2 linked regions of the Marichromatium purpuratum 984 genome follow. The main gene of each other region encodes a partner of the protein of the gene in region 2 in a complex. Links are inferred from orthologs where the notes say so. Each region holds a gene or a part of one and is shown on either strand. Other genes may lie near its edges.

The links. The genes of interacting proteins can lie anywhere in the genome.
Region 1: the proteins of MARPU_RS14560 (region 2) and dsbD are in contact, whole or in part, in a crystal structure (PDB 1JZD), measured with the Escherichia coli proteins. The link is inferred for Marichromatium purpuratum 984 from one-to-one orthologs.

The regions. Positions count from the first base shown.
Region 1 is NZ_CP007031.1:251,064-254,544, reverse strand. The notes cover bases 210-3,238. They hold dsbD (protein-disulfide reductase DsbD), read left to right. Parts: upstream 210-597; coding sequence 598-2,880; downstream 2,881-3,238. Other genes in these bases: MARPU_RS01100 (TlpA family protein disulfide reductase), read left to right, coding at 2,877-3,238; cutA (divalent-cation tolerance protein CutA), read left to right, coding at 263-598. Outside these bases: more of MARPU_RS01100, read left to right, coding at 3,239-3,446. UniProt on the Escherichia coli protein: Required to facilitate the formation of correct disulfide bonds in some periplasmic proteins and for the assembly of the periplasmic c-type cytochromes.
Region 2 is NZ_CP007031.1:3,355,558-3,359,511, forward strand. What follows is about bases 1-2,937. They hold MARPU_RS14560 (DsbC family protein), read right to left. Parts: upstream 1,867-2,937; coding sequence 1,135-1,866; downstream 1-1,134. Other genes in these bases: mutS (DNA mismatch repair protein MutS), read left to right, coding at 1-309; MARPU_RS14555 (PP2C family protein-serine/threonine phosphatase), read right to left, coding at 323-1,108; MARPU_RS14565 (YajQ family cyclic di-GMP-binding protein), read right to left, coding at 1,875-2,357; xerD (site-specific tyrosine recombinase XerD), read right to left, coding at 2,392-2,937. In the rest of the region: more of xerD, read right to left, coding at 2,938-3,288; MARPU_RS17760 (hypothetical protein), read right to left, coding at 3,288-3,452; MARPU_RS14575 (YcgN family cysteine cluster protein), read left to right, coding at 3,806-3,954. UniProt on the Escherichia coli protein: Acts as a disulfide isomerase, interacting with incorrectly folded proteins to correct non-native disulfide bonds.

The DNA of each region.
Region 1 (3,481 bases), 3.1 Mb from region 2 along the record:
AGATCGAACCGCTAAGACACAAAGGCAGCGAAGGAAGAGGCCAAGGACTGAAGGCCGGCTCCCTTTCTCTCTTCTCCCTTCGTTCCCTTCGCGTCTTAGCGGTTCAGTACCCTGACCGCTGGCGACTGGCGACTGGCGACTGGAAGCCATATTGACAGCACGCGCCGGCGCCGCTCAGGATGCCGCAACACCCCGGCGTGAACCATCGGCGGACGCGGCGCACCAAGAAGGATCAGGCCATACCCGCAAGGAGACCCAGAGCATGCACCCGGCCCCCCGCCACCATCTGTTGCTGTGCACCTGCCCCGATGTCACCCAGGCGACCCGGCTCGCCGAACAGCTGGTCGAGGAGGAGCTGGCCGCCTGCGTCAACCTGGTCCCCGGCCTGACCTCGATCTATCGCTGGGCGGGCGAGATCGCCCGTGACAGCGAGGTCCTGCTGCTGATCAAGACCAGCGCCACGCGCAGCCGGGCGCTCATCGACCGACTCGCCGAACTCCACCCCTACGAGACCCCGGAGGCGATCGCCGTCCCCATCACCGAGGGACTCGCTGATTACTTGAACTGGATCGACACCGCCACAGGAGCACACCCCTGATGTCCCGCTTCGGCCCCCTGTCACGTCTGCTGCCCCTGCTCCTGCTGCTCGCGCTGCTGCTCCCGGGACTCGCCGCCCAGGCCCGCAACGACTTCCTGCTCCCGGATCAGGCCTTCCAGCCCAGCGCCGAGGCCATCGACGCCGACACCCTGAAGGTGCGCTGGCAGATCGCCGAGGGCTACTATCTCTACGCTGCCAAGTTCGCCTTCACCACCGACACCGCCGGCATCACCCTCGGTGAGCCGGTACTGCCCGAGCCCGAGATCAAGCAGGACGAGTTCTTCGGCGAGGTCGGCATCTATCGCGACACGGTCGAGATCACCCTGCCCGTGACGCGCACCGCTGCGGCCCCCGAGGTGCTCACCCTGGAGACCACCTCACAGGGCTGTGCCGACGCCGGGCTCTGCTACCCGCCGCATCGCCAACGCGTCCAGGTACGCCTGCCTGCGCCGCCGACCGCCGCGCCGGCCCCGGCGATCCCGCTGCCCGGCCTCGATGCCGGCGCCGGCATCAGCCGCGCCCTCGGCCTCGACGACGACGAGATCCTCACCGTCGACCAGGCCTTCGACCTCCAGGTCGAGGTGCTCGGCCCCGAACGGGTGCGACTGCACTGGGAGATCGCCCCCGGCACCTATCTCTATCGCGATCTGGTCGAGGTCGCGCTCGACGACGCCCGGCTCGCGCTCGAGCAGCCGGCGCTGCCGCCGGGCGAGATCAAGCACGACTCGGTGCTGCCCGACGGCAGCATCGGCGACGTCGCCGTCTATCACGACCGTCTCACCCTCGACCTGAGCCTGCGCCGCGCCACCACCGAGGCGCTCGACACCACCCTGGTGGTCGGCTACCAGGGCTGCGCCGAGCGCGGCATCTGCTACCCGCCGCAGACCCGCGCGGTGGCGCTCGCCCTCCCCGCCGGCGGCAGCGTCGCACCCCTCGCCGTCGCGCCGCCGCCGGCCACGCCCGCGCCGAGCGCGGCGCCGGTCTCCGAGCAGGACCGACTGGCCTCGACCCTGGCCAACGCCAGCCTGTGGACCAGCATGGCGCTGTTCTTCGGGCTCGGTCTGCTGCTCGCCTTCACCCCCTGCGTGTTCCCGATGATCCCGATCCTGTCCGGCATCATCGCCGGACAGGGTGCCGGCATCACCACCCGCCGTGCCTTCGTGCTGTCGCTGGTCTACGTGCTGGCGATGGCGCTGACCTACACCGTCGCCGGGGTGCTCGCCGGGCTGTTCGGCGCCAACCTCCAGGCCGCCTTCCAGGACCCTTGGATCCTCGGCGCCTTCGCCCTGGTGTTCATCGCCCTGGCGCTGTCGATGTTCGGCTTCTACGACCTCCAGCTACCCGCCGCGCTGCAATCGCGCCTGGCCGCACTCAGCAACCGCCAACAGGGCGGCACCCTCGCCGGGGTGGCGATCATGGGCCTGCTCTCTGCGCTGATCGTCGGTCCCTGCGTCGCCCCGCCACTGTTCGGCGCGCTCATCTACATCAGCCAGACCGGCGACGCGCTGCTCGGCGGCGTGGCGCTGTTCGCGCTGAGCCTCGGCATGGGCGCGCCGCTGATCGTCATCGGCACCTCGGCGGGCAAGCTGCTGCCCCGCGCCGGGGCCTGGATGGAGGCGGTCAAGGCGGTGTTCGGCGTCGCCCTGCTCGCCGTCGCCATCAGCCTGATCGAACGGGTGATCCCGGCGGCGGTGGCGATGTTGCTGTGGGGCCTGTTGCTGATCTGCTCGGCGGTCTATCTCGGCGCGCTCAGCCCGCTCGATCACGAGAGCGGCGGCTGGCGCAAGCTGTGGAAGGGACTCGGGGTGGCGCTGCTGGTCTATGGCAGCCTGATGCTGATCGGCGCCGCCGCCGGCGGCAAGGACACCCTGCAGCCGCTGCGCGGTCTCGGCATCGGCGGCGGCGAGGCGGCCCATGCCGCGTTCACCCGGGTCAAGACGGTCGCCGACCTCGACCGCGAACTGGCCGCCGCCAGCGCCCAGGGCCGCCCGGTGATGCTCGACTTCTATGCCGACTGGTGCGTCGCCTGCAAGGAGATGGAGCGCTACACCTTCAGCGACCCCGCGGTGATCGCCGAACTCGACCGCTTCGTGCTGCTGCAAGCTGATGTCACCGCCAACGACGCCGCCGATCAGGCGCTGATGCAGGGACGCTTCGGCATCCCCGGACCGCCGGCGGTGCTGTTCTTCGGCACCGACGGCGCCGAGCGCACCGGCTTCCGCCTGGTCGGCTTCACCCCCGCCGAGGCCTTCGCCGATCACCTGCGCCGGGCCGCGCCGTGAACCCGGTCAAGGTGGTGCTGGTCACCGCACTGGCCGGCGGCATCAGCATCGGCGCGGCGGTCCTCGGTCAGCGCTGGCTCGACCAGGGCGCCGACCGTGACCATCACGTCGGGCTGCGCGGCGGCACGCTCGACCAGCTGCCGGACTTCCGCCTGTCCGATCTCGGTGGGCGCGAACACACCAGCAACGCTTGGGCCGGCCGCCCGCTGGTCCTCAACTTCTGGGCAGTCTGGTGCCCAGACTGCGCCGAAGAGCTACCGCGACTCGAGCGCTTCGCCAGCGCCCATGCCACCACCGGATTGGCGGTGGTGGCGATCGCCGTCGACCGCCCGGAGACGACCCGCGCCTTCCTCGCCGAACACCCGCTCGATCTCACCGTGCTGCTCGCCGATCTCGAGGCCATCGACCTCGCCCGGCGCCTCGGCAACCGCGTCGAGGGACTGCCCTTCACCGTCGCCTTCGACGCCCGTGGCCGGCGCATCTTCAGCCACACCGGGGTGCTCGATCAGGCACAATTCGAACAACTCGCCGCCCGACTCGCTGACGACCCCGCGAGCGCCCGCTGACGGGGCGTGAATTCGCCGAACCAGCTGGACATCAT
Region 2 (3,954 bases):
CTGCGCGAGGGACCGGCGAACCAGAGCTACGGACTGGCGGTGGCTGCGCTCGCCGGGGTGCCGCAGCCGGTGATCGCGCGGGCCCGCACGCGGCTGCAGGAGCTGGAGCACAACGCCCGCGCCCACGCCGAGCGCGAGACGGTGCAGCTGTCGCTGTTCGCCGCCGAGCCGGCGGCCGCACCCACGCCCGAACCGCCGGCACCGGACCCGCTGCACGAGGCGCTCGAGGCACTCGACCCCGACGCGCTCAGCCCGCGCGAGGCGCTCGACGCGCTCTACCGACTGCGGGCACTGCTGACGACCAACTGAGCCGGCACGCCGCTCAGCCGAGCGGATCGGTCTCCGGCACCAGCCGGGGGCCGACACCGAGCAACGCCAGGGTGATGTTGTCCTTGCCGCCCGCGGCGTTGGCCGCGGTGATCAGGTCCTCGGCGGTCCGTCCCAGGGACGCGGGGTCGGCCGCGCGCAGCGCCTCGCGCAGCTGCGCCTCGCCGAGCATGCCGCTCAGCCCGTCGCTGCAGAACAGATAGAGATCTCCGGGTGCCAGGGTGCAGATCGACGAACTCACTCCGGGGCTCGGCAGCGAACCCAGCGCACGGGTGAGGATGTTCTCGCCGATGCCGCTCGCCATCGCCTCCTCGCGCGAGTCGTAGAGCCCTTGGTCGAGCACCTCCTGGAGCAGGCTGTGATCGCGCGAGAGCTGTTCGAGTACGCCGTCGCGCAGCCGGTAGAGACGCGAGTCGCCGACATGGGCGGCCACCATCCAGCCGGGACCGAGCACGCCGAGCACCACCGTGGTCCCCATCCCGGCGCACCCCGGATTGGTGTTGGCATGGCGCCAGATGGCGATGTTGGCCTCCTCGATCGCCGCCTCGACGAACAGCCGGGTACGCTCGGCGTCGTGGCGTGGCGAGGGGTGGCGACGGAAGCGCTCGGCGATGGTCTCGACCGCGGTGCGGCTGGCCACCTCGCCGGCGCTCGCGCCACCGACCCCGTCGGCGACCACGATCAGGCCGAGCGCGGGATGGACGCCGACGGCGTCCTCATTGTGCGCGCGCACCCGACCGCAGTCGGTCTGCCAGGCGTACTCGAGCTGATGCGACCACATCACGGGGCCACTCGCCGTCGCCGCGCTCAGGAGCCGGCCATCTGGTCGAGTTCGACCGCGAGGCGCTTGGGATCGACATAGCCCGGGATCAGGGTGCCGTCCTCGGTGACGATCGCCGGGGTGCCGCGCAGCCCCAGCTCACGCCCCAGCGCCATGTGCTCGGCCACCGGGTTGTCGCACTTGCGCATCTCGATCGACTTGCCCTGCTTGGCCTCGGTCATCGCCTCGCGACGCGCCTCGGCATCACCGGCGCACCACACCGAGACGGCCTCGCGATAGGCCTCGCTGCCCTCGCCGGCGCGGGGGAAGAACAGATAGCGCACGCGGATGCCGTTGGCGACATAGTCGTCGATCTGGCTGTGCAGCTTGCGGCAGTAGCCACATTCGATGTCGGTGAACACCGTCACCGTGTGCGCGGCGTCGGCGGGACCGAAGCTCACCATCGACTCCTCGCCAAGGGCGTCGATCAACCCCTTACGGGCCTCGGCCAGACGCGGCTCGGTGAGATCGGTGCGGGTCTTGAGGTCGACGATGCGCCCATCGATGAAATAACGACCGTCGGCGGTCATGTACATCAGCTCGCTGCCGACGAGCACCTCGTAGAGGCCATCGATCGGGGCCGGGCGGATGTCACGGATCTCGATGTCCGGGGACACCGCCTCGAGCGCGGCGCGAATCTGCTGCTCGGGACCGGCGTGGACGGCGGTGGCGAGGCAGCCGAGGGTGGCGGCCAGGGCGAGGGATCTGATTCTCAGCATGGGGCTTCCTAGTCTCTGAAGTTTTCGAATTGCAGCGGCAGCCCCCAGTCGGACTCACGCAGTAGCGTGATCACCGCCTGCAGGTCGTCGCGCTTCTTGCCGGTGACCCGCACCTGCTCGCCCTGGATCTGGGCCTGCACCTTGAGCTTGCTCGTCTTGATCGCCTTGACCATGCGCTTGGCGGTGTCGCTGTCGACGCCCTGCTTGAGGACGATCTCCTGGCGCGCGGCATTGAGCGTCTGCACCGCCTCGCCCGGCTCCAGCGCGGCGAGATCGATCTTACGCTTGACCAGCTTCTGGCGCAGGATGTCGAGCATCTGCTGGAGCTGGAACTCCTGCTCGGCGACGAGCTGGATCTTGTCCTCGGCGAGTTCGAAGCTGGCGGTGACGCCCTTGAAGTCGAAGCGGGTACCGATCTCGCGATTGGCCTGATCGACCGCGTTGCGCACCTCTTGTAGATCGAACTCGGAAACGATGTCAAACGATGGCATGAAGAACCTCGAACAGGGATATGGCCCGACCGGCTCAGCCGCGCGGATGATGCACGGCATGCATCCGCTTGAGCCGTTCACGGGCAACGTGGGTATAGATCTGGGTGGTTGAAAGGTCGCTGTGCCCGAGCAGCATCTGCACCACGCGCAGATCGGCGCCGTGATTGAGCAGATGGGTGGCGAAAGCGTGACGCAGGGTGTGGGGCGAGAGCGGCTTGAGCACCCCGGCCTCAATGGCATAGCGCTTGATCAGCATCCAGAATGCCTGACGGCTCATGTGCTCGCTGCGACTGGTGGGGAACAGATAGTCGCTGCAACGCCCGCCGAGCAGCTCCAGGCGCGGCCCCTTGACGTATTCGCGCACCCAGTGGGTGGCCTCGTCGCCGAGCGGCACCAGACGCTCGCGCCCGCCCTTGCCCTGCACCCGCACCACCCCCTGGGTGAGGCTGATCTGGGCAGGCATCAGGGTGACCAGCTCGGTCACCCGCAACCCGCTGGCATAGAGCACCTCGAGCATGGTGCGGTCGCGATGACCGCGCGGGTCGGTGGTATCGGGCGCGCGCAGCAGATACTCGACCTCGGCCTCGCTCAGACTCTTGGGCAAGGGGCGACCCAGGCGCGGGGTCTCGATGCGCGCGCTGGGGTCGTCAGCGATCACCTCGCGGCGCAGCAGATAGCGATAGAACTGACGCAGCGAGGAGACCAGCCGGGCGCTCGAGCGCGGCTTGCGCCCCTGCTCGGCGAGCAGCGCCAGATAGTCGAGCAGGTCCTGACGCGCGGCCGCGGCCAACCCGCGCTCGCGCTCGGCGGCGAGCCAGGCGGCGAAGGCGCGCAGATCGGAGCGATAGGCGCTCTGGGTGTTGCGGCTCGCGCCGCGCTCGAGCCACAGCGACTCGACGAAGCGCTCGATCAGGATCCCGTCCTCGGCCATCAGTCCTCCTCCCAGCCTTCGTGGCGCAGCAACCCGCGCTTGACGGCCAACGGCGCGGCGCAATTCTCCTCGCCCTGCGCCACGAGATCGATTCCGGCCAACGCACCCCCGCGCCAGTCGACGGCGATCGGCCCGAACGGGGCCTGGATCAGCGCCTTCGCCATGTTTCCCTCCTCCTCGACCCGGCCACCGGCCCAGCGACCGGACCGGCGATTATAGCCCAGGCGCCCGGCGGTCGACCTTCAGCAACCAGGGACGGTCTGAACCGCAAAGACCCAAAGCGCGCAAAGCGCTGACGGGATGACCACCTCCAGTGGTCCCCCAGACTCGCCCACCCGCAAGCAACACCGCTCGCCGGGGATCGCCGAGCAAGCTGAATGCATCCACAGGCGACAGGACGCTGTTAGCACTCTGCTCCTTTGTGTCTTTGCGGTTCAATCATCCCCCTGGCGAGACCCTCGGCTTTACGGCAAGATGAAGCGCTTTTCGCGCCCGATCGGGCGACCGAGGACCCCGCATGAACCAGATTGCCGCCCCCTTCTGGGAGACCACCCCGCTCGAGCTGATGGACGCCGAGCAATGGGACGCGCTCTGCGACGGCTGTGGCAAGTGCTGTCTGGAGAAGTTCGAGGACGAGGACACGGGTCGCATCGTCTATTCGCGCAT